DNA from 2 places in the Desulfovibrio fairfieldensis genome. Region 2 is predicted to be linked to the other one. Evidence: predicted binding sites of a transcription regulator. Region 2 holds the regulator's gene; the other holds the start of a gene.
What was found. The regulator sigma-54, encoded in region 2, starts transcription at its own class of promoters, with help from an activator protein. The targets are predictions, from matches to a motif close to CTGGCACGGNNNNTGCTT.
Positions count from the first base shown of each region.

Region 1: the regulator sigma-54 is predicted to act here: its motif matches at 8,547-8,564, upstream of AXF13_RS12235 (VgrG-related protein).

Region 1 is NZ_CP014229.1:2,891,084-2,906,454, reverse strand. It holds gene AXF13_RS12270 (DUF362 domain-containing protein) at 31-1,017, shown strand; gene thiE (thiamine phosphate synthase) at 1,029-1,697, shown strand; gene AXF13_RS12260 (helix-turn-helix domain-containing protein) at 1,823-2,215, opposite strand; partial or broken gene AXF13_RS12255 (IS110 family RNA-guided transposase) at 2,644-3,671, opposite strand; gene AXF13_RS12250 (hypothetical protein) at 4,567-4,890, opposite strand; gene AXF13_RS12245 (DUF8043 domain-containing protein) at 4,974-5,579, opposite strand; gene AXF13_RS12240 (glycosyltransferase family 9 protein) at 5,681-7,321, opposite strand; gene AXF13_RS12235 (VgrG-related protein) at 7,341-8,486, opposite strand; gene AXF13_RS12230 (methyl-accepting chemotaxis protein) at 8,715-10,856, opposite strand; gene AXF13_RS17165 (hypothetical protein) at 10,850-10,987, opposite strand; gene traT (complement resistance protein TraT) at 11,158-11,802, opposite strand; gene AXF13_RS12220 (hypothetical protein) at 11,973-12,689, opposite strand; gene topA (type I DNA topoisomerase) at 12,931-15,171, shown strand; gene AXF13_RS12210 (XdhC family protein) at 15,164-15,371, shown strand, end outside.
Region 2 is NZ_CP014229.1:1,416,077-1,431,447, reverse strand. It holds gene AXF13_RS06065 (aspartate kinase) at 1-567, shown strand, start outside; gene AXF13_RS06060 (HAD-IA family hydrolase) at 774-1,436, opposite strand; gene AXF13_RS06055 (prolipoprotein diacylglyceryl transferase) at 1,652-2,842, shown strand; gene AXF13_RS06050 (methyl-accepting chemotaxis protein) at 2,925-4,814, opposite strand; gene AXF13_RS06045 (polysaccharide deacetylase family protein) at 5,484-6,515, opposite strand; tRNA gene AXF13_RS06040 (tRNA-Arg) at 6,600-6,676, opposite strand; gene AXF13_RS06035 (hypothetical protein) at 6,802-7,311, opposite strand; gene AXF13_RS06030 (PTS sugar transporter subunit IIB) at 7,492-7,950, opposite strand; gene AXF13_RS06025 (PTS sugar transporter subunit IIA) at 7,954-8,397, opposite strand; gene rapZ (RNase adapter RapZ) at 8,432-9,385, opposite strand; gene hpf (ribosome hibernation-promoting factor, HPF/YfiA family) at 9,462-10,001, opposite strand; gene rpoN (RNA polymerase factor sigma-54) at 10,039-11,469, opposite strand; gene AXF13_RS06005 (CTP synthase) at 11,712-13,355, opposite strand; gene AXF13_RS06000 (phosphoribosylformylglycinamidine synthase subunit PurQ) at 13,571-14,380, shown strand; gene AXF13_RS05995 (Nif3-like dinuclear metal center hexameric protein) at 14,602-15,371, shown strand, end outside.

The sequences.
Region 1 (15,371 bases), 1.5 Mb from region 2:
AAATCGGGCCCCTGACGGCATAGTCGCCGCATGACCGACATCCCGTTTGCCGCGTCCCGCCTCCCTGTGGAGCGCGGTCTGCCCGTGGCTCTGCTGGCCTGTCCGGACTATGCCGCGCCGCGTCTCCGGCAGGCCGTGTTCCAGGCCCTGGAGAGCGCCGGGCCGCGCGTGGGTGTGGGCCTGCGCGTGCTGGTCAAGCCCAATCTGCTCACTGCCCGGCCCCTGGCCTGCGCCGCTCCCGAAGTGACGGCCGCTGCCTGCGCCTGGCTGTTGGAGCGGGGGGCCAGGGTGGAGGTGGCCGATTCGCCGGGTTTCGGCCGCGCCGATGCCGTGGCCCGCAAGATCGGCCTGGAAGCGGCCCTGCGGCCCCTGAAGCTCAAGGTGCGCGGCCTGGACCGGCCCGTGCCCGTGCGCCTGCCCCTGCCGGAAGCTCCTGAAGGGCGCGGCGCCCGCTTCATGGTGGCCCGGCGGGCCCTGGAGTGCGACCTGATTCTCTCCGTGCCCAGGGTCAAGGCCCACAGCCAGATGCTGCTGACCCTGGCGGTGAAAAACTGTTTCGGCTGCGTCAGCGGCCTGCGCAAAGCCCTGGTCCACACCTGCGAAGGGCGCGACCCCGACTATTTCGCGGATTGCCTGGCCGCGCTCTGGGCGGCCCTGCCGCCGGTGGCCGCGCTGGCCGACGGCGTGCGGGCCATGCACGTCACCGGCCCCAGCCGGGGGCGACCCTTCGCCCTGGGGCTCATCGGCGCGAGCCCGTCCGCCGTGGCCCTGGACGAAGCCCTCTGCGCCGTGCTGGGCCTGGAGCCCGGCCGGACGCCTCTGGGCGCGGCCTTGGAACGGCGCAAGGCCGAAGGCTGCGCCACAGCCGGTTGGCGCGCGGAATACCCGTTGCTGCGGCCTGGAGATTTCGACGCGCGCGGCTTTGAACTGCCGCGCGAACTGGCCCATACCTCATTTCACCCGGCACGCTTTGTGAAAAGCTGTATCCGCCGCCTCTGGGCGGCGTGCAAACCCTGAAGGAGACCGCCATGCCCGCCATTCTGCCCGGTCGGACCGACCTCTACGCCCTGACCGATTCGCGCCTTTCCCTGGGCCGTCCCCTGGCCGTGGTGGCCGGAGCCCTGCTGGAATCCGGGGTGCGCATTCTGCAATACCGGGAAAAAAAGCTCAAAGCCGGTAAGATGCTTGAGGAATGCCGCCTGCTGCGCCGCCTGACCGAAAGGGCCGGGGCCTGCTTCATCGTCAACGATCACATCGACATCGCCATGCTGGTGGGGGCCGACGGCGTGCACATCGGCCAGGAAGACCTGCCCGTGCCCGAGGTGCGCCGCCTGGTGGGGCCGGACATGCTCATCGGCCTGTCCACCCATACGCCGGAGCAGGCCGTGGCCGCCGTGAACGCGGGCGCGGACTACATCGGGGTGGGGCCCATCTTCGCCACCCAGACCAAGGAAGATGTGGTGGACCCGGTGGGCTTCGAGTATCTGGAGTGGGTGGCGCGCAACATTGAGCTGCCTTTTGTGGCCATCGGCGGCATCAAGGAACACAATATCGCGGACGTGGCCCGCCACGGCGCGCGCTGCTGCGCCCTGGTCTCGGAACTGGTGGGCGCGCAGGACATCCACGCCAAGGTGGAAGCGGTGCGCCGGGCCATGCGGGAAGGGCTCGGCCCGGACGGCGCACCGGCGGCCCGCTAGGGCCTGTTGACACTATGCCTTTTTGCCCGCTCGCTACGTCAGATTTCACCTGCTTTTTCGGTCGAGTACCAAAAGAGTACACTCCCTCAAAACAGGCTTATCTTCCTTGCGGGCGAACAAAAATTCTATAGTGTCAACAGGCCCTGGCCGACGCTTTTCAACGCGCGGCGCATAATTTCCGCCATCAGGTCTTCAGTCGTGCATTCCGTCGCCGGTCTGCTTGTGACGGCGGCGGAAGCGGGGCTGACGCCGATTTCGTCCGTGGTCCACGCCATTCTGCCGCCCAGTCCCGTGCGTACCCATTCAGGATTGATCCGTTTTTTCTCAAAAAGCGTTATGAGCCAATCGGACGGCACGGCCTTGCGCCGCTCGGCGTCGGAAACGGCCGATAGCCGGATGCCCAGGGCAACAGCCAGTTCCGCCCGCGTCTTGCACGCGGCGGCCTCAAAAACGCGGCGGTATTGCGAGGCAAAATCTCTTTGTGGCGGGAAGCCATATGGGGCGGGCGTTTCAGACATGGCGCTCTCCGGCGTAGCTGGTTGGCGATTGCCGAAAAGCAATTGCCGGGAGCTGATAACTGCCCTAGGACAGCGGGTTTATTCCCCCACGAGGAGGTGTTGTATTCACCGCACTCCCGACATATATGGCCCCGCCCTGAAGTCAAGAAAAAAGATATGGTTTTTTTGTCGGATGCAAACATATATTCGGCGTCAGCCTGTGTTGGCAGCGCCCTGATGGGGTATACGCGCTTTCGTTCCTCTACAGCGTATCGGCGTCATTGCGCCAGTCGGGAGTTCAGGTTTTCCGAAAGCCGGTCCGACCGTTTTTCCATCTCTTTTTCTTGGCAACCTTGGGAAAGCTTTTATGCCGTTAGTGTTTGGCGGGCCGCATGCGCGCGGCTCACGCAAAAAGAAGCCGGGATGCATGCGGCATGGCAAACACTATTTTATGCGGCATGCCTGTATTCAGTGCCCTGGGCAAGCATGCTCCACGCTATCCGCGCTGTTTTATTCGCCATAGCCACACAGGCCTTGTTTCTTCCTCGCCGGGCGATGAGTTCTATAACCCAGGGGTTTGGCCGATATTTTGGCGTTTGTCCGGCGAGAATGCGAGTAATCGCCGACCTCGCGCCGTGAATAAACAGGGTTCGGATATAGCAGTCGCCCCGTTTCGAAATGCTCAAAAGCCTGGTCTTGCCGCCTGTGGAGTTTTGGCGCGGCACAAGGCCCAAGAAAGCGGCAAATTCCCTGCCGTTTTTGAAATTTGAAGCGACACCGGCAACAGTCAGCAGAATTGTAGCGGTCATGATGCCTATACCCGGCACCTGCATGAGCTGCTGGCAAGCTTCGTTCTCTTTGGCCACGGTCTTGAGCAGCTTATCCTGCTCAAGTATCTGGCTGTCGAAGAAACATATGGATTCATACAGTGAAGCTATATTACGGCGCATAAGGCCCGAAAGGGCGTTTTCCTCGTCGGCGATAATCAAGGGCAGTTGGTTTCGGATAGCGCTGATACCCTGGCGAATGATGATGCCGTACTCGGCCAGTAACCCTCTGGCCTGATTTACCAAAGCCGTGCGCGATTTGATGTATCCCTGCCGGGTTCTGTGTATGCATTGGATGTCAATCTGCTCCGGGGATTTGTGCGGCACAAAGCGCATGTTGGGTCGCTGCACGGCTTCGCAGATAGCAGCCGCATCATTGGTGTCGTTTTTCGCGCCAAGCAGATAGGCTTTCACATACTGGGGGTGGATGCGGCGGACTTCGTGCCCAAGACTTTCGATGGTTCTGGCCCAATAATCCGAGGATGCGCACGCTTCCATGCCGACAAGGCAGGACGGCAAGTTGGCGAAAAGCGTACGACCCCGGCCCGGGTCAAAGTACGGCTGAGTACCGTCTTGCCTTTATCGTCAACGCCGTAGAGGGAAAAGCTGTTCTTTGCCAGATCAATGCCGATGGTGGTAGCGCTCTTCATGGGATGGTCTCCTCGCAAGGGTTTTACAGTAACCTATGCATAGCCCGTTTGTACGGGCGGGGCCATCCCATCAGCGTACGCGGAAAGACGGTTGCACTTGCAGCGCAAGAGCAACCCCGCGTGTGTCGGCGGCGGGTCCGCCTAGGGAAAGGTGTTATCAGCACCTGCCGGAAATATGCCCGAAGGCCTGGGATAAAGCAAGGCGGGGCGGGCAGGGGCAATCCGTTCCCCGCCCGCAGCCAGAGTGATAATGAGGGCAGAGCCTAGTTTTAGTGGGCTTGTCGTATGGATGAGGTATTCCGGGCCCTGCGGCACAGTGGCTTTACGCCTCCCGGCGTTTGGGCCGTCTGTCGTTGCTGTCTTGATCCGTAACACGACCTCGTCGTGAACGGCTCAAGCAAGCCGCTGGCGCGGCAACGGCTAGCGCGCAACCCCTTTCCTCCGCGTGAGCTGCGAGGGCAGCGCGGCTTTTGCTGCGGGAGCTTCCTTTGCTACGCTCAGGCGGTCTCCCTCCGCGCCGCGCAATTGCCATTGGCGGCTGGGCCTGGAGTCAAAACGTTTTTCGCTCCCGGAAATTGACGCGCGGCGATTCCGGGGCGCAGCGAGCCCCGCGAGCAAGACCCGTGGGACGCCGCGCTAACGCGCTGCGGCGTACAGCAGGGGCAGGGGGTTGTAGGGGGCCTGGGGACAGCCGTCCCCGGCCCCCTGCCGCGCGCCGCGCAGGCGGCCCAAACGCCGGGAGGCGTAAAGCCACTGTGCCCGCAGGGCCCGGAATACCTTATCCGGCGGAATGCCCCTGGGACTTTGGGCGCGTTGCGTCAGCCGTTGCCGCGCGAAAAGCCCCGGCTTCCGTCTGGAGGCCGGGGCGTCACTGTTCCCGTTGCATGGTGCCGATTTATTGCAGGGCCTGGCCCACCGCCTGATGGTAGCCCCGCATGCGCTGTTTTTCCCGCCGCGAGCGTTGCAGGCTTGTGCGAATGACCTCCTGCGCCTTGGCGGCGAGGTCGGCCAGATGCTCCTGGAGCCGGGTGAGTTCGATGAGGCGGTTCCGGTACTGGTCGGTGCTGCCGGATTCCAGCACATGCCATGCCATGCTGGTGACCTCGTTGCGCCGCTCCGCCAGTTCCACTGCCCTGTCATAGGCTCCGTCCTCCAGCGCCAGCATTTCCTGGCGGGCAAGATCCAAAGCCTCGTCTAACAGGCATAGTCCCTGACTCATGGGCACTCCTTTTTTCCGCCCCTGGGCGGCCGGGCATGTACAGCCCCGGCCCGTTCCGGACGGATTTTTTTGAACATCAGCGTTTATTGCGCGACGCGTTTGACCATCTGTTCATGCAGATGGCCGCTGACTTCCTGCCATTCATCGCACAGGGGCAGGAATTCGTATTCCAGCAGGTCGGCCAGCAGAATCCAGTCTTCGTTTTCCAGCACGTCGCTCATTTCGGAAAGCAGCTCAGCCAGTTTTTCGGCCTTGCGGGTGAATTCCTCATCAGCGCCGCCGAGATAGCGCTCGCGCAGCACGCCGAGCATGCCCATGAAGTCGCGGGTCACGTCCAGCAGATCCTGGAACAGCTCCAGGGCGTCGGTGTCCGAGGCTTCGCGGAACAGGCGGGCCACATTGCGCGCGCCGCTGCCCATCATCCGGGCCACCTTGCCCATTTCAGCCGACATGTCCACGGCCAGTTCGGCGGCGGGCACAGAGCGCACCTCCACCGAGGTGATGGTGTCGCAGGACACATCCTCGGCCTGGTGGGGGTAGATTTCCGAAAAACTTTCATTATTCACGAAAACATCGGTGACCACCCGGTCATCCATTTTTTCGTCGTCCATAAGATTGGTCAGTACTTCTTCCAGGTTGGCGAAGTTGGAAATTTCCTTATCGCTTTTGCAACCGTCAACAATAATCATACAGCCCTCCTTGCTCCCCACGGGGAATTATTTGCCGATATGTTGCGTGCCTTTGATACTGCAAGGCATGTGCCAAATCAGGAATTACAAAGGATTGCGGTTCAAACCGCCATGCTTGCGGCCCAGCGCCGCAGATGCCCGGCCAGCAGATCCACAAGGCGCAGCAGCTCGTCCATGCGGCCGCCGCGCTCCTGACGCAGCTCGCGCCAGAAATAACCTAGGGAGGCCAGTGGCGGGCAGGCATCCAGAAGATTCTGCAAGCGCTCGCAATTGAGCAGAAAAAGTTGGCCCGCCTTGGACGATTTGCCCGTCAGGCGTCCCTGTTCGGCCAGCATGTCCAGCAGGCGCGCGGCCTGGTCCAGTACCGGGGCCACCCGCGCGGCAAAGGCCGGGGAGCAGGGCGGGGCGTCCGGCGTCCGAGCTTCCGCCCGCGCCGGGCGGGCGGTCGCGCCGTCCGTGGTGCTTTCCAGGTCGTCAAGAATGTGACGCCAGAACAGGCGTTGCCGGTTGAGCCAGAGGCTGCGGTCCTCGCGTTCATGCCCGGAAAGGCTGCGCACGCGGGCGAAGCCGAACTCGTCGGTTTCCGTCAGCCAGACGCGGGCTTCGCGGCAAAGTTCCGGGCTCAGGCCCGCCTGCCAGTCCCCGCTTTCCAGGCGGGCCAGAATCAGATCGCCCGCGCGGCGCGGGTTGATGCGCGTCAGGCAGACCTGGTCGTGCGGACAGGCCTGATTATACGGGCAGGGGTGGCAGGGCAGGGCCGGTTCCAGGCAGCAGCAGCCGGACAGATAGGGGCCGGTGTCCCAGGGCTGGGCCGTGGCCAGAAAAAAGGCCAGACAGGGCAGGCCCAGACCGGCGGCCAGGTGCATGGTGCCGGTGTCGTTGGTGGCCAGCAGGCGCGTTCTGGTCAGCAGGGCCGCTAGTTGGGGGATGTTTGTCCGTCCCACGGCATTGACGAAGGGAGCGCTGGCGCGGGCCGCATATTCCTGAGCCAGCGGGCTTTCGGCGGGCGCGCCCAGCAGCACCGGGCAGAGGCCCGCCTCGCGCCAGAGCCGGTCGCCCAGGGCCGCGAAATACGCTGTGGGCCATTGCCGCCGGGCCTCGCTGGCGCCCAGTTGCAGGGCCACAAATCCTTGGATATGGCCGCCCTCGGGCGGATTTTCGGGCTCGGCCAGCAGGGCGTCGGCGTGGGCCAGGGCCTCCGCCGGGGGCGTTTGCAGGCTGAAGAGCCCCGGACGCGCGGCAATGCCGGGGGCGTACAGGGGCGCGCCCACCATGCGGAACATGTCCACCAGATTAAAGGGCGCGTTCAGGCGGCGCAGCGTGGCCCCGCTCAGAAACGAGGACCAGATGCCGCGGTTGACGCCGAAACCTTCGGCGTCCAGGCCGAAGCCCAGCACGGCTTCCGGCGAGGGGGCCAGCAGTTTTGCCAGCAGGCGGCCCGGCAGGCTGGGCGTCAGATTGACGACCCGGCTTGGCCGGGCCTCCTCGCGGATGCGCCGGGCCAGATCCAGCAGGGCGGCCGCCGCCGTCTGCCAGTGGCGGTCCAGCGCGGCCATGAGCTTTGCGCCGGGCAGGGGCCAGGCCGCGCCCACATGGCGCAGCAGAGGCAGGGCGGCGGCAAAATTGTCCAGGCAGACCAGGCCCACGCGGTGGCCGCTGTCGTGCAGGTCCTGAATCAGGGGCTGGCTTTGCAGCAGGTCCCCGAAACGGGTCAGGTTGAGAAGCAGAACGTCAACGCTCATGCCGTACCGCCCCCGCGCCTCAGGCCAGGGCGGTGCGCCCGCCGCCGTCCAGCATGTTCAGGGCCAGGGTCTTTTCCTGCCGGAAGCGGTTATGCACCGCCGCCTGCACCTCGTCGGTGGAGGAGCCGAACTGCCCGGCGCGCAGTTTGTAGACATTGCTGATGAGCTTGCGCTCATAAGCCGGGTCCGTGGGCTTGCCGCTGAGGTCGTCGGCCCGGTCGAAAATGCGGGCCGCGCCCGCCGGGCCGTGCTGCACGGCGGTGCTCCAGATCACTTCCCGCATGGCCGGTGAGAGCTTGTCGGCTTCCAGGCCGGTGCGTTCCGCAATGGCCTCCACGGCGGGTTTGTAATGGCTCTCGCGGATGAAGCCTTCCTGAAGGGCTTCAAAGCGCTCCGGTTGTTCCTTGGCGATGCTGCGCCAGGCGTCGGGCATGCCGCCCCGGCGGCTGCCCGTGTTGGCCGGGCCCGCTTTGCGCAGGCGCTGGGAAATGTCCGGCGCCTCGCCGTCCAGGAATTCCAGGAAATTTTTCATGCTGCCCACGCGCGAGGCGATCTGGTATTTGCCGTAGGACGTGCCGCCGTTGCGGTCATAGCCGATGGCCGCGACGCCGTCGCCGCCGGATTCGAAGCGGGCGGAAAGCTGGCCCAGCCCGTCATTTTCCTGAGTCCGGCCCGCAGCGCGCCGTCCGCGCCCCGCGCCGGACCGGGTATGGATGAAATCGCCCACGCTCAGCCCGTTCAGACGGCCTTCAAAGGTGTTGGTCATGCTGCGCAGATGCCGGGCCATGCCCATGTTGCGGGCCAGATCCAGGGGCGAATCCCCGCCGGAAACGCTTTGCATCATCCCTTCCATGGCCTGGGTCTGGCGCAGATCGGCCTGGGCCTTGGTAAAGGTCTGAGCGCGTATGAGATCGCTGGGCGAGCGTCCGGCCAGGACGGGATTGCGCAATTGCAGGGTGGTACCCGTTTCCTCCGGCCGGGCGGCCACAAGGGCGCTTTTGTCCGCGCCCTTTTTTTCCTGGCCGGCCATCAGGGCGGCAAAAGGCGAGACGCCGCCGCCCGCCGGGGTGGTCGGGGCGGCCGGGGCGCGGCGCTGGGGCGCGGCGGAAGCCGGATTTTGCTGCTGCTCGGTCGGGGGCCGGATCAACCATGCGGACTGTGACATGCTCTTCCTCCTGCGGCGGCGAATGAAGACGGGCTTCGGGCCTGCCGCGCGAAAAGAACGAAGCAAGTACAGTGCCAATGCCCGCCAAATGCCGTGGCACGGGCCTCGCGCGGCGGGGGGCCGCAGGGCCGGGACGGCGCGCGACAAATTGCCGACAGGGCGGAAGAAAGAAAAAAGCCCCGCCGGAAGAACTCCGGCGGGGCGCAAAAGACAGGGTGCCGTAAGCGTTTAGCCCTTCTTCATGGCCTCAATCAGTTCCGTAAGGCCGTGGGCCTGGGCGGCCAGGTCGGACACGGCCCTGGCGGCCTCGGCCATGGCCTCGGCGGTCTGGCGGGACATGTCGTTGACCTGGACGATGGACTGGTTGATCTCCTCGCTGGCGGCGGATTGCTCCTCGCTGGCCGTGGCAATGGCATTGACCTGGTCCGCCGTGGTCTCCACGGTGGCCACGATTTCCTCCAGGGCCGCGCCGGATTGGCTGGCAAGTTCCGTGGCCTCGCCGATGCGTTCCACGGCATTGTCCACGCCGGTCATGCTCTTGGCCGTGCTTTCCTGGATGGCCTTGATGGCATTGCCCACGTCATTGGTGGAGGCCATGGTCTTTTCGGCCAGCTTGCGCACCTCGTCGGCCACCACGGCGAAGCCGCGACCGGCCTCGCCCGCGCGGGCGGCCTCAATGGCGGCGTTCAGGGCCAGGAGGTTGGTCTGGTCCGCGATGTCCGAGATCACGCCCATGATCCTGGTGATGTCCTGGGCGTGCTCATTGAGCTGGGTCATGTCGCCCTTGAGCTCCAGGGACATCTGGTGGACCTGCTCGATGCTGCGCACGGCCTTTGCCACCACCTGCGCGCCCGCCTCGGCCTTTTCCTTGGTATCGGCGGAGGCCGTGGAGGCCGAACCCGCATTTTTGGCCACTTCCTGGACCGTGGCGTTCATTTCGTTCATGGCCGTGGCCGCTTCGGACAGGCGCTGGGCGGATTCCGCCGCGCCCCGGTCGGACTGCTCGATCTGGGCCGACAGCTCACTGGATGCCGAGGAAACCACGTTGCCCACTTCCTCCAGCTTGTCGGCGGCCGTCAGCATGGTCTGGGTTTTGGCCTGCGCTTCCTTGCTCGCGGCCTCGGCCTGGGTCATGGCCTCCTGGGCCTTGCGGGATTCCTCCTGGGCGGAAGCCGAAAGGGCCTCGGCCTTTTTGATGCCTTCGACCAGGGAGGCAATCATCTTTTTCAGGGAGGTGCTCAGCATCTTCACTTCGCCGCCGAAGCGCTCGTCCTCAATGGGTTGTTCCAGATTGCCGTCCGCGATGATTTCCGCCGTCCTGGCCAGATAGTTGATGGGTTTCACGGAAGAGCGGATCAGCAGGAAGATCACCACCAACAGCACTACCAGGGTGGCGACGCACAGGGCGATGGTCATCCGGCTGATGGAATTGGCCTGGGCCAGCACCTCGTCCATGGGCGCGATGACGGCCAGGTACCAGTGCTGGCTGCTGCCCCGGATGGTAATGGGCTGATAATAACGGAAGACCCGGCCTTCCTTGGTGTTGACTTCTTCGGTGTAGGCTTTGCCGGCCTTGAATGCCTTGGCCGCCGCCGTGGGATCATTGAACCTGTTGATGTCAAACAGGTTTTTTCCTTCCAGGTCCTTGGACTTGTGGGCCACCACCAGGCCCAGATCGGTGATAAGGCCGGCGTAGCCGCTGTCATAAACGGCAATGCCGGTGATTATCTCTTCCAGCTTGGCCAGAGAGAGGTCCACCACCACGGTGCCCCGGAACACGTTGTCCACGATAATCGGATACGAGGCTGTGGACATGGGAATGGGTTTGCCGTTGACCGTGAAAGGATAGGGATCGGAAAGATAGGGCGCCAGCGTCTTTTTGGGCACGGTATAATAGGATTTTTCAAGCTGATCGCCCAAATCCGTGATTGCCGCGCCCGCGGACGAATAGGAGAGGAAGCGGCCTTCGGCATTGCTGCCCGGCACGCCCCGGTAAGCCTCGTCCTTGCCGTCAAAGGCGTTGGGTTCCCACATGACGCCGCAGCCGAAGAGTTCGGGATTGCCCAGGTGCAGGCCTTCTTCCATGGCCATCAGGGTTTCCCGCGAAGGAATCACGCCTTTTTTCAGGCTCTGTTCCAGGCTGTCGGCCAGAGCGCCGGCCTCGTTGACGGCCATGTTCAGGAGGCTGCGGACGAAGTTGCCGTTCTGCGCGGCCAGAGCGGACAATTCTCTTTTTGCGACGCTTTCGATAGCTTGCGAACTTTTGGACTGGATCTGCCAGGTGAGGAAACTCAGGATCACCACCAGCACGATGGTAACGGGAAGAACAATTTTGGGGGTCATGCGCAGATGGCGGTACCAGGCTAACATGGCATCTCCTTATAATAGTTATGGATCTTTAATTCTCTCTCTCTCTCTCTCTCTCTCTCTCTCTCTCTCCATAGCGCCTTCTCACTATTGAAAATATATATCCATGAGACGAACAGCACGACCGCGAGCAAACGCCGAAGCTCCGCGGAGGTCGCCATGGCCGGATGGGTTTACCTTTTCTTTACGGATAAAAAGGTTCTTCTCTTAGGGACAAAAGGACTAATTTTAACATGTCGGAACAAAACGGCCCCGCAGTTGCAGCGGAAACCATTTTGAACCCAGGCAGGTGCCTTACGCGCGTTCAGCGCGCGGAGGAGGGCGGGGATGCGCCGGCTTCGCCGTCGGCGGCGCTGATGGCCGTGCTCAGTTCCCGGGCCAGCACGTCCGCGAAATAGGGGGGGAGCCCGGCTTTCAGCCGGATGTCATGGCGCACCAGCAGGCCCAGGCGCATCTGGCTGCTGGCTACGGCATTGCGGTTGGAAATATTTTTCAGGTTCGCCCGGCTGGGACGGCGGGCGCTGGGCACGCGCCGCTGCACAAGCAGCACGTCGGCCAGCAGGGCGGTGCCGCCCGTGCCGGAAAATTTGGAGGGGCCGTCATATCCGGCGTCCACCACCGCGCGCAGGCTGTCCGGGTCCACCGGGCCCGCCGCGAGCACGGAAATCTGCACAATATACCCGGCCTGGCTGGGATTGTCGGTCACGGTGAAGCCCTTGCGGCCCAGCCAGGCTTCAGCCTGGGAACCGAGATGGAAAACGCGGTTGCTCATGTCGCGCACGTTCACGTAGGCCACATTGGGGATGTCCTCGTCCCCGGCCCTATTCAACGCGCCGGAGCGCAATACCTCCACCTCTCCGGCGTCGCCGTCGCGCTGACGGACGCAGGCGTTGAGCGGAAGCAGGCTCAGACCCAGAAGCAGCAGAAGAAACAATCGCGCTATGGGCATATGGCTCCTTGCATGCGGCGGGCCGTTCTGTTCACGGTCCGTCGAAAAAGTACGGTTTGCGGCTTGCCGGAGGCAATCCGCCCTTCCAAACGCATATCGTCCGGCGCGGGTGTCCGGAGAACGCCGCGTCGCAAAGCCGTCGCGGCGGGGGACGATGTCAGGCGACATTTTCAGGGCGCAAGGGCGTTGAGCACTTCAAGGCTCAGCTTGTCTTCCAGGGCGGGCAGGCTGTCCTCGCGGCCCATGTCGGCCCCCTCGGCGCTGACGGCCACCTGGCGCATGTCGGCTTCGGCGGGTTCGCGCCCGTCGGGACTGATGCCGACCCTGGCCCGCATGCCCCAGACCTTGCTTTTGCCGTGGCTGTCCAGCAGGGCCACGCCCAGGCCCAGCAACGCGCCGCCGCCCGCGCCCCAACCCGCGCCGCTGCGGCCGTTGACGTTCACGGCGCCGCCCAGCAGCATGCCGAGCATGGCCCCGGTGGCCGCCCCGCCCAGGGCTTTGCCCGCGCTGACCGGCTCATTTTTGGAACCCAGGGGGTAAATATCCTCAATGCGCACGCGCACCAGGATGTCGGCGTCTTTCGCCGCGTCGGCCGGGGCCAGGCCGCGCTCGCTCTGGATGTAAGCCGTGAGCATGGATTGCAGGTCCGCGTTCAGATTGGGCTCGCCGCCGCTGACGGCCACGTGCACGCTCTGCCCGCTCTTGACGGCCACGCGCGGCAACGGATCGAAGGGGCCTTGGGAGCCTTCGGGGGGGTGGGCCGTTGTGCCGTCCGGCATGGTTCCCGCGTCTCCGGCCTGGCGCCCGGCGCAGGCGGCCAGCAGGCAACAGAGCGCCAACGTCAGGAGGGGCAAAACATGGCGGCATGACTTGCGGAACGCGCGCATACAACATCCTTTCCGGCCGGGAGCGGAAAGATTTCCGGGCCGACCGGTAGTCTCTCATTAGCCCAGATGAACGTCCCTGTCCACCGCGCGGGAAAACAGGGCGGCCGGAGATTCCGTCGGGCCGCCGCACTTGACGCCGCGAACTTTTGTCGTATCTTGCCCCTACAATAACGAATGCAATGAACCCGGAACGCCGGAAGCCCCGTTGCGGGGCCGCCGGACGTCCGGATAAGGACGGCGCATGGGCAAACAGCTGATCATAGTGGAATCTCCGGCCAAGGTGAAAACCATCAAAAAATTCCTGGGGCCGCAGTATGCGGTGCAGGCCAGTGTGGGCCATGTGCGCGATCTGCCTTCCAGTTCCCTGGGCGTGGACGAGGCCAACGATTTCGCGCCCCATTACGAGGTGATCGAGAACAAGAAGAACGTGGTCAGCGAACTGCGCGCCGCCGCGGCCAAGGCAGACACGGTCTACCTGGCCCCGGACCCGGACCGCGAGGGCGAGGCCATTGCCTGGCACGTGGCCGAGCTGATCCGCGACAAGGCCAAGGACATCAAGCGCATCCAGTTCAACGAGATCACGGCCAAAGCCGTCAAGGACGCCCTGGAGCACCCGCGCGACCTCAATGTCAATCTTTTTGACGCCCAGCAGGCCCGGCGCGTGCTGGACCGCCTGGTGGGCTACAAGATTTCGCCCCTGCTCTGGAAAACCATCAAGCGCGGCATTTCCGCCGGGCGCGTGCAGTCCGTGGCCCTGCGTCTGATCGTGGAGCGCGAGGCCGAGCGCGAAGCCTTCAAGCCCGAGGAATACTGGCTGTTCAAGGCCCTGCTGTCCGCCGACGTGCCGCCGCCGTTCAAGGCGGAACTGGTCAAGGTCAGCGGCAAGAAGGCCGTCGTCAGCAACGCGGAACAGGCGAACACGCTGGAGGCCGCGCTCAAGGGCAAGCCCTTTGTGGTGGAAAGCGTGGAGGAAAAGGAGCGCGAGCGGGCGCCCCAGCCGCCCTTCATCACCTCCACCCTGCAGCAGGCGGCCAACCAGCGCCTTTCCTACACGGCCAAGCGCACCATGAATATCGCCCAGCGCCTCTATGAAGGCGTGGAACTGGGCGACAAGGGCCTCACGGCGCTGATCACCTACATGCGTACCGACTCCACGCGTATCGCGGACGAGGCGCGCCAGGCGGCCCGAGATTTCATCGTTCAGACCTTCGGGCAGGACCATCTGCCCAAAAAGGCCCGCATCTACAAGGCCAAGGGCGGAGCCCAGGACGCCCATGAAGCCATCCGCCCGGTGGACGTGACCGTCACCCCGGACATGGTCAAGCCCCACCTGCCGCCGGAACAGTACAATCTTTACCGCCTGATCTGGTCGCGTTTCGTGGCCTCGCAGATGGCCGGGGCCCGCTTCCATGACACCGCGGCCCTGATCGCCTGCGCCCACACGCTCTGGCGGGCCAAGGGCGAACGCCTGCTCTTCCCCGGTTTTCTGGCCGTGCTGCCGCGCGGCAAGGAAGAGGCCGACGCCGAGCTGCCGCCGCTCAAGGCAGGGCAGGCCCTGACCCTGGACAAGCTGGAAAAGGAACAGAAATTCACCCAGCCTCCGGCCCGCTACAGCGAAGCCAGCCTGGTGCGCGAACTGGAAGAGCTGGGCATCGGCCGCCCTTCCACCTACGCGGCCATTATTTCCACTCTGCAGGACCGCGACTACGTGCATCTGGCCGAGCGCCATTTCGTGCCCACGGACCTGGGCCGGGTGGTCTGCCGCCAGCTCACCGAGCACTTCGCCAAGCTCATGGACGTGGGGTTCACGGCCCAGATGGAGGAAGGGCTGGACAAGGTGGCCGAGGGCGGCCGGAACTGGGTGGATCTGATGCGCGCCTTCGCGGCGGACTTCAATCCCACCCTGGACGCGGCGGCCAAGAATATGCAGAGCCTCAAGGGCGGCATGCCCACGGACCTGCCCTGCCCGGACTGCGGCAAACCCCTGCTGATCAAATTCGGCAAGGCGGGCGCGTTCCTGGCCTGTTCCGCGTATCCGGAATGCCGCTACACCAGCAATTTCGCGCGTACCGAGGACGGCAAGGTGGAAGCCGTGGCCCAGGAAAAACCGCAGTATGAGAAGGTGGGCCAGTGCCCGCGCTGCGGCAAGGATCTGGTGATCAAGAAGTCGCGCACCGGCAGCCGCTTTATCGCCTGCACGGGCTATCCGGCCTGCGATTATGCCGCGCCCTTTTCCACGGGCGTGCCCTGCCCGCGCTGCGGCAAGGGCAGCCTGGTGGAAAAGAGCAGCAAGCGCGGCAAGATCTTCTACTCCTGCGACCAGTATCCCCAGTGCGATTTCGCTCTCTGGGACAAGCCCGTGCCCGGCCCGTGCCCGCGTTGCGACTCACCCTACCTGGTGGAGAAAAAGAGCCGGGACGGGGTCAAGATCATTTGCCCGGTCAAGGGCTGCGGCTATGTGAAGGAGGACGGCGATGCGTAAGGGTTCCAAAAAGGAAACGCCGCCTGATCCGGCCCCGGAAACGCCGCGCGGCGGCGTTCCGGAAAATGTCCCCTCCCCGGCGGGCGAGGACTGCCTGGAAGAGCGCCTGGCCGTGCTGCTGGCCGCCGGGATTCCCGCCGTATTGCTGACCGTCATCAGCAGCCGGGGTTCGGCCCCGCGTCACGCCGGCACCCGCGCCC
Region 2 (15,371 bases):
AAATACAAAGTCCCTGTACGCGTGCGTTCCACATTCAGTGATGATCCCGGCACTCTTGTCACCCAGGAGGACTCCAGCATGGAAGCTGTGCTTGTTTCCGGCATTGCCTATGACAAAGACCAGGCCCGCGTGACCCTGCGCGATCTTCCCGACGTGCCGGGAATGGCTGCGGCGGTATTCGGCCCGCTCTCTGAAAAAGGCGTTCTGGTGGATATGATCGTCCAGAATACCAGCCAGGACGGCCATACCGACATGACCTTCACCATCTCCCGCAAGGACCTGCCGCAGACCCTGGAGCTGATGACCGAAGTGGCCCGGAAGACCGGAGCCTCAGAAGTGCTGCACGACGTGAGCGTGGCCAAGGTTTCGGCCATCGGCGTGGGCATGCGCAATCATTCCGGTGTGGCGGCGCGGGCTTTCGCGGCCCTGACCCAGGAAGGCATCAATATCCTGATGATCAGCACCTCGGAAATCAAGATTACCATCCTTATCCAGGAAAAATATGTTGAATTGGCCGTGCGTATTCTGCACGACACCTTCGGGCTGGACTGGGACATCGGCTGTTAGCCTTTTAGAGCGTTTTGATATTGAAAATGTCTCAACGCTCGGTGCGGATTTTCCGTGAAAATCCGCACCGCGAAATTATCGCAAGGCCAATTTACTCCGCCGTTAAGCGATATTTTCAAGTACAAATTGCTCTAACCCCGCGAACGTAAAAATGATGCGTCCCGCTGTCTATAGACAGCGGGACGCTTTTTCATTCTGTTTCCGGTTCAGGCTCCCGGCGCATCGGCCAGCAGTAACTTTTCCAGATCGTCCACGCTGGCGCACAGATACTCCGCGCGGGCTTCTGTCAGTTCCTCGCGTGGGCCGTATCCGTATAAAACGCCCGCGCAGGCCATGCCTACGTTATGCGCGCCGCGTACGTCGTATTTGCGATCCCCGACCATCAGGCAGGGGTTCATGTCCTCAATGCCCAACTGTGTACAGGCATAGCGCAGGACTTCCGTTTTGTTGTTGCGCGGGCCGTGCAGTTCAGCCCCGGCCACAAAGGAGAAAAAGCCGTCGATCCGGAAATGCTCCAGAACCCGCCTGGCAAAGGGTTCCGGCTTCGAGGTGGCGACGCAGAGTCGGCGGCCCAGAGCCTGAAGCCCGCGCAAAAGGTCCGTAATGCCGTCATAAAGGCTATTTTCAAAAATGCCCTTGGCGCTGTAGTATTCGCGGTATTTTTGAATAGCCATATCCACGCGCGCTGTGTCATTTTCGAAAAAAGGCGCAAAGGAATCGCGTAGCGGAGGTCCGATAAAGGGGATCAGTTGTTCCGGCGGCACATGAATATGAAAAAAATCCAAAGCATGCTCCACGGAACGGATGATGCCGGGCTTGGAATCCGTCAGCGTGCCGTCGAGATCAAAAAAAATATGTGTATATGTCATGAAAAACCTTGTCATGGATAAGAGATAAAAAAACAGCTTTGCTGTACTGTTGTAGAGTAGGCATCCAAGGCGTCCCCGTCAATGTGATCGCCTTGGGCGGCATGCCCTCACCGCGTGGACAAAGCCTTGCCCCGAGGCTATCTTCGCAAAAAAGCCGATCTGCAAAATACTGAGTGACAATATCGTTTGCTTGCGGCCCTGAGGCAGGAGGAAATATGAATCGGCGCGCTTTTTTATGGATGGCCCTGGGCACCCTGGCGGGCACTGGCTGCGTATCCCGTACGCAATCCGGGGTCGGCACGACAGACTCCGGCCTGCCGCCCACTGATGCCGGTGCGGCGTACAGTCCGAATTCTTCCTCTGAAGCCAAGGAGATTTTTAAGGAATTCACGGACGCGACCTGGGATGAGCCTTCCCCCCTACATGCGGAAGATGTGGCGGAAGATACGGAAGAAAGCCGTTGGCTGAGCAATGCCGCTACGGAAGTATCCGGAGACAGTGCCGCCCAACCACCCGCCGCGCCGGAAACGGGCACAGTACCCGCCCACGGCGCTCAAAAGGGCAGATTGGCAGCCAAGCCTGCTGAAAAAACCGCCCCTGTCGCCCCCAAACAGTCTGCTGGACGCGCGGACGCGGCATCCGGCCGGAAAGCGCCCATCCCAAAAGAGAACAAGCCCGCTGTTCCTTCGGTCGCTTCACGTGCCCGCGTGGGCGACGTCCGCAGTGCGGTGAACGGCGTCATCACGATCCACCCCGGCGAAGTGCTCCAATTTGAAGCCCAAGGCTACTGCCTTGATCCGGACCGCCCGGCCCCATCAGAAGGCGAACCCATGCGTTTTGTGCCCATGGCTGGCCTGATCAACTTCCGCTTGCGCCGCCTCTTTTATAAAGTGCTGCACATGGCTGGCAGGCAACATGCGGGTTATGCCGCCGATTTTCAGAATGTGGTCTGGGCCATCCGTACGGCGGACGCCAAACAAAATTCCTGGGGCGATGAATTGGGCAGTGCTGAAAAGCGACTGCTCAATGCGGCCATGCCCGGCGGCGCTGCTCTGCTGCGGCAGGTGCGCCGCACGGCCACCGGCAGGACCGAAGGCGGCCGGGGGCTCGCTCCGCTGGTGCCGGGGGTGAATTTTTCCGCCGACAGCCGGGTGCATCTGGAGCAGCTTTTCCGCCAGACGCCTCCGGGAGCCATACCGCACAGCGATGCCCAATTTTCCATGCTTTCGGCCGGGGTCGCCGGGCGGGCGGAAAATCTCGGAAGGCTGCGCGTGCGCTGGCAAATAGCCAACAGCTCAAATAAAGACTTCGTCTTTGACGCCGCCCAGTGGGCGCTGGACCCGCAACGGAAAGTTCAGCGAGAAGCCCTTCCCCCACCATCCCAAGGTCTGGTGATCAAAGCCTGAGTCTGAGTCATAATACGTAACAAGTCTCGTTTCCGAGGCTTGTTACGTATTATGACCGCGCGGATTCAACGCACCGCATTTGTTACGAAATTGGAAGACAGGCCGCCGCATTCTTCTTGAGTTGCTCCGTACTGAGCGCCAGGGGCTGAATCCATTGCAGGCCGCAATACTGGTCATCCTTCCAGACGAGCGTGGCCTGCTCGTGCAAATGCCAAGGGGACTGTTCCACTACGATCTCCACCTGTTCGTCCTGTTTTGCCCGCAACGGATCCAGATACTGCACGCAAATGCCGGTAGTGCTGATGTTGACCACAAAAAGTCGCACCTTCCGTCCTTGGTATTGGATATGGCCTTCCGTGGGGCTTTCCAGTGGAATGCGCTCGGCTCGGCGCTTGTCGTCGCGCATGGAATCAATAATGCGCCTGAGCTGCTGGGAGAGTTCACCCAGTTCCGTCACCTGCTGGGTGCTTTCCGCCATATTGGCGGCGGATTCCTGTGCGCTGGAACTCAGGCTCTGCATCCGCTCCCTGATGCTGCCGGTAATGGAACTCTGCGTTTCGGCGGCGGACGCGATGGAGTGGATTTCAACAGCCGTTTTACGGGCCATGTCCAGAATGCGGTTGAGAATCGCTCCGAACTGACTGATAAATTCCTTTGATTCCGTGGAAAGCTCCACAGCCTGACTGGTGGACCGCGAACTTGTCTGCGTGCTGGACTGGATGGCTTTGACCGCCTGGGCCACCTCTCCGGTGGCCTGCATGGTCTTTTCCGCCAGCTTGCGCACTTCGTCGGCCACCACCGCAAAACCCCGGCCGGCTTCTCCGGCCCGCGCCGCCTCAATGGCCGCGTTCAAGGCCAGCAGATTGGTTTGGTCCGCAATATCCTCAATGAGTGTGATCACATGGCTGACATTGGTGGAATGCTCATTCAGCTTGCCCATATTGCCCGCCAGAGCATGGATCTGCTCCGTGAGCCGCCCGACGCCCTCAATGGCTTGCTCGACCATGGCCGCGCCGCGCCCAGCTTCCTCCTCCGAAGCCTGCGCATTGCGCGTGGCATCCGCGGCACGTTCGGCGATATGCGTCATGGTCGCGTTCATGTCCTCGACCTCGCCGGAGGTCTGCCTGGAGGCTTCGTCCTGCTCGCGGGCGATGCCGGAGGTGGTGGCAAGTTGGGCAATGACCGTGTCGAAGACCTGAGACTGACGCTGGGCAATTGCCTGTGCCTCGCTGGCGGATTCCGCGATGGTGTCGTGCAACGAGGCAATACGCTGACGGTTGCTGTATTCCTCGGTAATATCAAAAACCATGTCGATATAGCCGACATGCTCTCCCGCGCAGTTATTCAGCGGGACCACCATGGCTTTGAGCGTACCCATGCCTGGCTGCTGGAAAACCACATCCTTGATGCCGCGCAAATAGCATTCCAAGGCACAGTGCTCGGTTTGGCAGACAACCGCCCCCCAGGTGGAGCACTGTTTGCCCAGCAAATCCCCGCACAGCATGCCGAACTGCTTTTCCGCCGCCGTGTTGACAAAGGTGAAATTTCGCTCTTTATCCAGCGTCGCCAGAGGATTGGGCAGTGAATTGAGAATATCCCTGTACTGCGACGACTGATCCAGCACGATATCCAGAGCCTGATTCAGGGCTTCGGCCATATCGCCCAACTCGCTACCGGCCGTCTCCTGCCAGCGGACTTCAAAATTTCCGGAGGCCAGCTTCCGGGCAAAGGCTTTACCGCGCTGGATGGGCCTGTCGATATCCATGCCCACCAAAAATCCCATAAGCAACACACAGACGCAAAATACGGCGGCCCAACCCCAGAGCCAAAACACGTTGTCGGCCTGGGACGTGGACTGTCCCGGCATTTGCTGCAAGCCGGATGTGGCTATGCAGACTAATGTGATGATGAACGCAATGCAAACCGCATTACAAGCCAGCAGCTTGTAATGAACCCGCAATGACCTCCACATGATGTTTTACCTCTTTCGGATAGCGCATTAAAGAACACCTGAGAAATATGCCGTATATTTCCCAGACATGGACAGCAAAAAAACCTCCTCATTCTGAGCACAGCCACACACTGTTTGACAACGACAGCGCATAACCGCACAGTTATACTATTGGGTATAGAGAAAACGGATCGTTGGTCGATCCAGTGCAAAAACACTTTTTTCTTCTCCGTCTGCGTCACCAACCGCTAACTTATGGCGGTCAAGCCAAACGAGGCAATCCCAACTATCCCGCTGGCCCCAAATTATATCCTACGCTCAAAGAATAGTTTTTTACTAAGATTATATTTATGAAAAACTTTTCCAATCCTATCGGCAGCAAAAACAATCCCTATAGGCTAACGCCTTTCAATAAAGACAGAAGCCGGAAAAAATTGTCACACTTGCGTTAAATCTATATTTTTTGAACTATTTTAGCAAATTAGGAATATTAAAAATTTGAATATAAATATAGATTATTATACGTTTCAGATGATTCCCCCAGGATTGGATCTATGCGATCCGTGAAGGAAAAGGTCAAAGAAGATAAAAAAGTTTTGAGAAAAAACGGAGACAACGCTCCCATGGGATAGCACAAACCGCACCGGAACCGGTGTTCAGAGAACAACTGAGAATCCGGTGATGGGGCGGCTACTCCGCCTTTCCTTTTGTGGACGCCCTCCGACCAGTGCCGTCCACGCCAAAGCGAGTGTCCAGAGCCTTATTGTCGCCGGGTTTGTTAAAGTAACCGTCTCGCGTGCGCCAAGGCTGCCCCATGGCCAACAGCTTTCCCGCAGTCACGAAATGATATCCTCTGCCGCGTAATTCACGCACCACACCTGACAACAAGGCCGCTGTGCCCTTGGGCACGCGATTGGCATGAAAGAGAAGAATGGAACCGGGACGCACCCGGCGTGCCACATCCGCAGCCAGTTCAGGACGGCTGTTATCCGCAATGGTCTCAGCCACCACATCCCATTGGATGACCTGCAGCCCCAGATGGGCCAGGAGTGCCAGGGCCTGATCCGTACAGCGCCCGTACGGCAGGCGAAACAAATTCGGTACAGCGGCTATGTCCGGCAAGGATGCGCCTTTTTCCGCTGCGCCCCGGAGGAGTTCCCCGCGCAGAATTTCATATTCCGCCTGCGTCCAGAGAACCTGATCACGCATGTTTTGCGGATCCATAATCCCGAAATTACCGTGCGACCAGGCATGGTTGCCGATCTCGAACAGAGGGTCGGCCATGAGCTGCTTGGCGCGCTCCGCATGGGTGCGCATCCATTTGCCGCCCATGAACAGCGTGGCCGGGATATGTTCGCGCCGCAGGAAATTGATGGCGTCCGCGTCATAGCCCGTGGTGGTCGTTGCCAGTTCGCAGAGATCAAATGTCAATGCCACGGCCTTCGTGCCCTCAGGCAGCATCACCCGCCGAATGGTCCCCTCTTCCTGAGGCGGCAGGGGCGGCAACTGCATATGCGGCAGACGCCGTTCCGGTGGGGCGATGTTGTTGGGCAGGGCACGCCGCTGATCGGCGGGCGTGCCCTGCCAGAGATGTTCAAAAGTGTATGCATCCTCAATGTTGGCTGGCTTATCGGTCCGGCTCCAGACCGCCAGAGGAGACAAACAGCAGGCCACAACGACGCAGAAGATAAAGCAATAAAGCCGGATTTCGGTATTCGCCATGAGTGTTCCCTTTTCCGACGCTTGAATTGCCGGCCGCATAAAAAAACAGGCAGCCGCAAAAATGCAACTGCCTGCGTTCATGACTGGTGCGCCCGGCAGGAATCGAACCTGCGGCCTACAGCTTAGGAGGCTATCGCTCTATCCAACTGAGCTACGAGCGCGTCGCCCCACTTGTAGGGGCTCTTTTTACGCATGTCAAGAACAGGGCCTGCTGGAGGCTCGGTCTTGTCCCTCCGTATCGGACAAAACGGGGCGTGCAACACTGGGAGAACGGTATCCCGAGCCCTCAGGGCAGGCTTTTCTGTCCGGCCCAGATCAGCAGGGCCAAGGCTCCCAGGCTGCAGGCCAACACCATGTACGCGCGTCGGGTTCGCAACGAAAGTACCGCGCCCATCAGGGCCGCCCCGTACAGCATGGGCCAGCTCAGTATCGACAGTTGCGGCAGGGCCTGGCGCGCCGACAGCACGGCGATCAGGCAAAATAACAGGGCGTAACATACGACGTACAGCATGAACTGCCAGAAGGCCCGAAGCAAAACAACATGCAGAACAGCTTGACCGGGCGTAAGGGCAAAACAATCACCGGCGCACCAGGCTTCTACCCTATCCACCAAATAATTTTCATGGATGCGCAAGCTGCGCTCCATAAAACCGCCCAAATAGGCGGCCAGAATGACCAGTATCAGGGGCAACAAAAGAGGACCCGGCCGGTTCAGCCCGAAATGCGAGGCCAGAGGAAAAAGCAGCAGAAAGCTCAGGCTGCCGAAGGGAGGCACTACGCTGCCCAACTCCAACACATCCAGCCAGAGCAATTCAAGAATGATGCCGAGTGAGAGCGCCAGAGCCCAATCAGAGGTGTAAAAGCCCGTGATCAGCGCGAGGCATATGGGCCTGTCCAGCAGGCCGATGATGCATGAGGAACGAGCCGCCCCAGCCAGGACAAAAAAAAAGCGTACGGAAGCCCCGTGTATATCAGCTCAGAAAAGTTGATCATAAGAGCCTCGTACGTTTTCAGTGGGAACGCAGCGGAAGTCCAGTTGCACAAGGTGCTGCTGAATAATGCGTAAATCTTCCCTGTCCTGTGCTGAAAGCGCCACATGGGGCAGTAATTGCAATTTGTCCGGCCCGTAGTGCAGATTGCCCATATTGAGCACCGGCATTTCAATGCCCTCATCACAAGCCCGGCGGGCATCCTGGCAGTTGGCGAAAAGCACGAAGCTGTCGTCTCCGCAGGCATCCAGTGTGGCAGCCAGTTCGCGCACCGGGATAAAATGAGTGATTACGCGCTGGGGTATGGCCAGCTCCACAATCTGCCGGCGTAATAGATCCGTAGCCAGTTCGTCATTGGCCACTACCAGATGTTTGGCGCCGGTATATGGCAGCCATGCCTCGATCACCTGCCCGTGTACCAGGCGATTGTCCACACGAAACCACATTGCTCAGTCGCCCGTTTTGTCACGGGCCTTGTTCCGCAACATGCTGCCGGCCACCACAATACCTTTGGCCCCGGCTTCACCGGCGATGCGGGCCAGTTCGTTCAGCTCTTTGTCGCGGGACGTGAACACCTTCAGAAGCATGGGCAGATTGACGCCGGTCACCACTTCCACCTTATGGCTGCCCAACAGGGAAAGGGCCAGGTTGGTGGGGGTGCCGCCGAACATATCCGTAAGAATAATAACGCCCGCGCCCTTATCCAGGCGTTGGGCCGCGTCGTCCAAACGGCGCACTGTTTCAGAAACTTCATGCGCCACGTCAACGCTGATGGAACTGCAATCGCTCAGCGGTCCCAAAATAAATTCGGCCGTACGCAGCATGGCAGAACCGTAGTCCGCATGGGAGACCACAATGATCCCGACTTGTGTCGTCTTGCTTTCATCCGTCATGGCATTCCTCACGGTTCACAATCTGCCAGCTTTTTCAGCCAAGTTCAAGGTGCCGGTGCTCCAGAGAGGTCGGGTAGTCCGCCTGGCGAAGCGCCTGTGACAATTCTTCGGCCATGGCCACCGAGCGGTGCCGCCCGCCGGTGCAGCCCACGGCGATGGTAATCCGGTAGCGGCCTTCGGCCTCCATCAGGGGCAACATGAAAAAAAGCAGGTCCAGCAGTTTCTTGCGGAATTCCACCGCGCTGGGCGAGGCGAAAACATAATCGGCCACGGCCTTGTCCTTGCCGCAAAGGGGACGCAGCTCTTCCACAAAATACGGGTTGGGCAGAAAGCGCAGATCAAAAACCGTGTCGGCTTCTCGGGGCACGCCGTACTTGAAGCCAAAGGAAATCACATTGACGCGGATAGCCCGCAATTTGTCCTTGTTGCCGCTCCAACGCTTTTGAATGGAACGCCGCAGGTCATGGATGGAAAAACGCGAAGTGTCGATAACCAAGTCGGCCATTTCCCGCAAAGGGCGCAGGCGGTTGCGTTCGGCGGCCAGGGCGGCTTCAAGGCCCATGCCCTCCCGCTCCAGCGGATGCGGGCGGCGGGTGGTGGCGTAGCGGCGCATGAGCTCCTGCGCGTCAGCCTCCAGAAACAGCAAAAGCGGACGGATACCCTTGGCGGCCATAACGCTCAATGCGTCGTTGATTTCATCCGGGAAATTGCTCTGACGCATATCCATGCCCAAGGCAATGCCCATGAAATGACTCATGGAAGGGCGTTCCATCATAGCGGCCATTTCCGGGGCCAGACTTGCGGGCAGACCGTCCACGGCGAAATAGCGCAGATCTTCAAAAACCTGCACGGCCGTACTTTTGCCCGCGCCGGAAAGACCGGTGACAATACAGACCTGCACAGGGCGATCATGGGCGACTTTGGGCGTGTCAGCAGATGAATCCGGATCGGACGGACTGCGGCAGGGGGGCTGCTGTGACGTGCTCATACGTATACTTCACTGGGAACCACCGGGCCGATCTTCGTGCGAAGACAGGCCCGGCGGAAAAAGTATGGCGGAACGGCTACAACACGGGATCAATCAGGGCGTAGCCTGTAGTGCGCCGTCGGTAAACCACATTGACGCGATTGCTTTCGGCATTGAGAAAGACCAGAAATTCGCTGCCGATGGAATCCAGTTGCATCAGCGCCTCATCCAGGTGCAGCGGCTTTGGCGCGAAGCGGTCCGTGCCCACCACGGTCTGACTTTCCTCGGGCTGGGCTTCCAGATTGTAGGTAAAGACGTCCACATCGGCATTGCGGGCCTTACGGCGCTGTTCCTTGACGCGGGACACCTGACGCTTGATCTGGGCTTCCACCTTGTCGGTCACAAGGTCGATAGCCGCGTACATATCGGAGGTCTGCTCGGTGGCGTTGATATGCAGGCCCTCGCCGGAAACGGTCACTTCGCAACGATGGCGGAATTTATCCACCGTCAGCACGACGCTTACTTCCAGACCCGCGGACTTGCCATAAAACCGCCCCAACTTTTCCATGCGGCGGCGGGCATACTTCTTCAAATGATCGGAGGCCTCAAAATTCTTGAAGGCGAAAGAGATATTCATGCGTTCCTCCTTGGGATTGCAAAGCACCGCTGTGAGATCAGAAGTGCTCCTTACGCCGTGACGACGAGGGAATGTCCAGCGCCGTGCGGTACTTGGCCACCGTACGCCGGGCAATATTCACTTTCAGGCGCTCCTTGAGCATTTCTCCGATGCGTTCGTCACTCAAGGGGGCCTTGGAGTCTTCATCGGCTATGAACTTCTTGATCAGCGCCTTAACGCTTTCCGAGCCGACCTGGCTGCCGTCGTCCAGCTCAAGGCCGCTGTTAAAGAAGAACTTCAGCTCAAAAATCCCGTGGGGCGTCGCCACGTATTTGTTGGTAGTGATCCGGCTTACGGTTGATTCGTGCATGCTGATATCGTCGGCAATGTCTTTTAGAATCAGCGGAGCCAGTTTGGTGACGCCGCTTTCAAAAAACGGCTGCTGGTGGCGCACAATGCTCTCCACCACCTTGTACAGCGTACGCTGGCGTTGATACAGGCTCTTGATCAGCCAGGAGGCCGAGCGCATTTTTTCCGTACAGTATTCCTTTTCCTTATCCGAGGAAGATCCCATATTCATCTGGCAGAGCGAGGAAAGCTGCAACTGCGGCAAACCGTCTTCATTGAGCAGAATGACGAATTCATCGCCCATCTTGTACACAAAGACGTCCGGGCTCACATAGGTGGGTTCGCCGCCGCCGAAACTGGCGCCGGGCAGTGGATCAAGGCTCTGGATGATGTTCAGATATTCCTTGAGTTCCTCCATATCCAGCTTGAACTTGCGCAGCAGAGGCTTGTAGCGCTTGGCCTCCAGATCTTCCAGGTGAGACTGGACCAGATCGAGAAGAATGGGATCCCGGTCATAGTTCAGACTTTTCAGCTGGATCAGCAGACACTCGCGCGCGTCGCGCGCGGCCACCCCTATGGGATCAAAAAGCTGCACTCTTTCCAGTACCGCCCGCACCTCGTCGGGCGTGGATGTGGTCATCTCCGCGATTTCTTCCAAGGTGGCCTGCAAATAGCCGGAGGAAGCCAGATTGCCGATGATGACCTCGCCGATTTCCTTTTGCGCCTCGGTCAGCATGGAAAGGCGCAGCTGCCAGAGCAGATGCCCTTCCAATGTGGGCTTGGCGGCATAACGGGCTTCCAGAGGAGAAATTTCTTCAGCCGCTTCAAAGTCACGCGGCTGTACTTGGCGCGGAGTGCTGGCGAACTCGCCGAGATAGTCCTCCCACGAGGCATCCTTGGCGAGTTCCTTGTCGTAGACCTCTTCTTCAACGGCCTCCCGGCGCTCTGTCTGGGCGGCCTGATCCGAAGAAGACTCATCACCCGAGAGCTCCTCAAGAAAAGGATTGTCCAGCATCTCCTGCTGCACGGTTTCCAGCAGTTCCACGCGCGAGAGCTGAAGCAGCTTGATGGCCTGCTGTAACTGCGGCGTCATGACCAGTTGCTGAGCCAATTTCAATTGCTGACGAAGTTCCAGTGCCATGTCTGCTCTTTTAGGCTGATAAGCTACAATGTCTGAACGGAGTTCTCATTTACAAAAATTGTGCCATATGCTGAAAAATTATGCAATAGACGGAAGCTGCGAACAAAAAGGGAAAGGCCGCAAGGCTTGCGCCGGGCGGCGCGCCCCTACGGAAACCGCAGGGAACCAAGTCTCAGTTACGGCAAAGGGGAGGCCTCAGGCCTCCCCTTTCAGACATCACAAGCCAAGCGACAAAACGGCGCTCAGGCTTTGGATTGCTTTTTGGCCGCCTTGATGAATTCGCGGAACAAAGGATGGGCTTCCATGGGGCGGGATTTGAACTCGGGATGGAACTGACAGCCCAGGAACCAAGGATGGTCGGGCAGCTCCATAATTTCCACCAGAGAGTCGTCCGGCGCCGTGCCGCTGAAGGCCATGCCCTTCTGGCCCAGAATTTCCTTAAAGGCATTGTTGAACTCATAGCGATGGCGATGCCGTTCGTCCACCATATCCTTTTTGTAGGCTTCGTGGGCCTTGGTGCCGGGCAATACCTTGCAGGGATAGGAACCCAGACGCATGGTGCCCCCCTTATCACTGCTGGCGTCGCGTTTTTCCACATTTTTGGTGCGGAAGTCGAACCATTCGGTCATCAGGTAAATAACCTTGTGGTCGGACAGGGGATTGAACTCCTCGGAATTGGCGTCGTCCAGACCGGCCACATGGCGGGCAAATTCAATGACAGCGCATTGCATGCCCAGACAGATACCGAAGAAGGGCACGTGTTTTTCGCGGGCGTAGCGGATAGCCGCGATCTTGCCCTCCACGCCGCGGTAACCGAAGCCGCCGGGCACCAGAATGCCGTCACAGCCCTTGAACACTGAAGCCGCGTTGTGTTCGGTCACATTTTCGGAGTTGACGTAGCGCAACTCCACAGCCACCCGGTTGGCCACGCCGCCGTGGATCAGGGCTTCGTGCAGGCTCTTGTAGGCTTCTTTCAGGTCAACATACTTGCCCACAATGGCAATGGTCACCTTGCCCTGGGGATTGGCGCTGTCGTGAACCAGCTTTTCCCAGGATTCCAGGTGGGCGTTGCGCGCGGGCAGGCGCAGCATGATGGCGACTTTCTGGTCAAAACCTTCCTCGTAGAACTTGAGGGGCACTTCATAAATGTTGTCCACGTCCACGGAGGAAAAGACCGCGTCCTGGTCCACATTGCAGAACAGGGCGATCTTTTTGCGCATTTCCTGGGGGATGCTCTGTTCGCAGCGGCAGAGGATGATGTCCGGCTGGATGCCGATGGAAAGCAGCTCCTTGACGCTGTGCTGGGTAGGCTTGGTTTTGTGTTCACCGGCGCAACGCAGATAGGGCACCAGGGTCAGGTGAATGTTCAGGCAGTTGTCGCGCCCCAGTTCCGAACGCAACTGGCGGATCGCCTCCAGGAAAGGAAGGCCCTCAATGTCGCCCACCGTGCCGCCGATTTCTATGATAGCCACGTCCGGCGCGCCCTCGCCCTCGGCCAGGGAAAGCACGGTATGCTTGATCTCGTCGGTGATGTGCGGGATCACCTGCACGGTGGCGCCCAGATAGTCGCCGCGCCGCTCTTTGGCAATGACGTGATTGTAGATGGAGCCCGAGGTGGTGTTGTTTTTGCGCGACATGGGCACGTTGAGGTAACGCTCGTAGTGGCCCAGATCAAGGTCGGTCTCGGCCCCGTCGTCGGTCACGAAAACTTCGCCGTGCTGGAAGGGGTTCATGGTGCCCGGATCCACATTAATATAAGGATCCAGCTTCTGAATGGTCACCGACAGGCCGCGCGTCTGTAAAAGCGCGCCCAGCGAAGCGGCCGCCAAGCCTTTGCCCAGTGAAGACAAAACCCCGCCCGTCACAAAAATAAATTTGGTTTTCATGGCCTCCCACCTGTTTTGCTTGAATGCACGGTTCCGCGTAACCGCATGCTGATACACCCAATTGATTTTTTTGGCTAGCATTGACTAAGTCTGATAAGGCAAGTAATGTAATTTTCCCTTTTTCAGCATGCGTCCCGCCGTGTGGTTGGACGCGCGGCCCTACCCCGCTCCGGGCCGGGCGTATTTCAGGCTGCTCCTAAGGAGGCTCCTCCCGCATGGCTACAGTCAATACTCTGGTCATCACCGGCTACGGTACCAATTCCCATCTGGAAACCGCGCACACGGCCCGCTTGGCCGGTTCCGACAGGGCCGACGTGGTGCATTTCTCCGATCTGGTGGCGGGCAACGTATGCCTTGCGGGCTACCATTTTCTGATTTTCCCCGGCGGCTTTCTGGACGGCGACGATCTGGGCGCGGCCCAGACCGCGGCCATGCGCTGGCGCTATTTGAAAGACGCCCAAGGCACGCCGCTGCTGCAAAGCCTGCGGGAATTTCTGGACCAGGGCAAGCTGATCCTCGGCATCTGTAACGGCTTCCAGCTGCTGGTCAAACTGGGCGTGCTGCCCGCGCTGGGCGGCGTCCGCTTCGAGCGCCAGGCATCCTTGGGGCACAACGATTCCGCCCGCTTCGAGGACCGCTGGGTGCATCTGCTGCCCAATTCCGACAGCCCCTGCGTGTTCACCAAAGGCCTGCCCCTGCTGGCCATGCCCGTGCGCCACGGCGAAGGCAAGCTCATTCCCCGTGACGAGGAATGTCTGCGTCGTATTGCGGCCGAACAGCTCATCGCTCTCCAATATGCCGACCCGGAAAGCGGCAAGCCCACGCAGGAGTATCCTTATAACCCCAACGGCTCGCCGCTGGCCATTGCCGGACTCACCGACCCCACAGGACGCGTGCTGGGCCTCATGCCGCATCCCGAAGCCTTTCACCATGTGACCAATCATCCCGCCTGGACCAGGGGCGAACTGGACCCGCCGGGCACCCTGCTGTTCGTCAATGCCGTGCGCTATCTGCGCGGCCAGTAGCTGGCCCGGCCTTGACAAAGCCGACTTATACGGACAGAATATCAAGATTAACCGCAACATCGTGCAACAGCCGCGTGGTTCGCTCAGAGCCGCGCGCGTCAGACAAGGTGTGTACACGTTTGCCGCACATTCCCGCTTTCTTTTTTTACGCCGGATGATTTTTTAAGGCGCTTTCTCTGTTCAAGTGCAAGAAAGTGCCTTTTTTATTGAGGGCAATATCAATGCAACTCATTGAAATATTTAGCGCCATTGAAAAAATCGCGCCTCTGGACGCCGCCGCCCCCTGGGATATCTCGGGCCTGCAGGTAGCAGCGCACAGAAGTGAAGCCGACATGCTGGCCGTCTGCCTGGACCCCACGCCCGCCTCGGTGCGTCAGGCGCTGGAACGGGGGGCGCAGTGCATTTTGAGCCACCACCCCCTGGCGCTCAAGCCCGCCCTGCCCCGGCGTCTGGACGCCTACCATGAAGTTCTGTGCCTGTTGCTCGCTGCGGATGTGCCGCTCTATGCCGCCCACACCTCGCTGGACGTCAACGCCGACGGTCCGGCGGGCTGGCTGGCGCGCGAGCTGGAACTCGGCAACCTGGCGGTGTTGGAAGCCACGGCCCCGCCGCTGGCTGCGGCTCCCCTGCCGCTGGGCTTCGGTTTGGCCGGTGATCTGCCCGCGCCCTTGAGCCTTGCGCAAATCACATCCGCTCTGGCCCGGCACATTGATCTCTCCACGGCCACGGTCTGCGGCCCCGTACCGGAAAGCATCTCGCGCCTGGCTTACTGCACCGGTTCCGGTTCTTCCCTTCTGCGGGAAGCGCGCGCGGCAGGCGCCCAGCTTTTCATTACCGGCGACGTCAAATACCATACGGCGCTGGAGGCTGAAATCTGCCTGCTGGATGTGGGGCACCACAGCCTGGAGGAAGAAATGATGCGCCGCATGAGCGGCTTGCTGGCGCAACGCCTCAGTGGCCTGAACGTCGTTTTCGTGCCTTCGGTTTCACC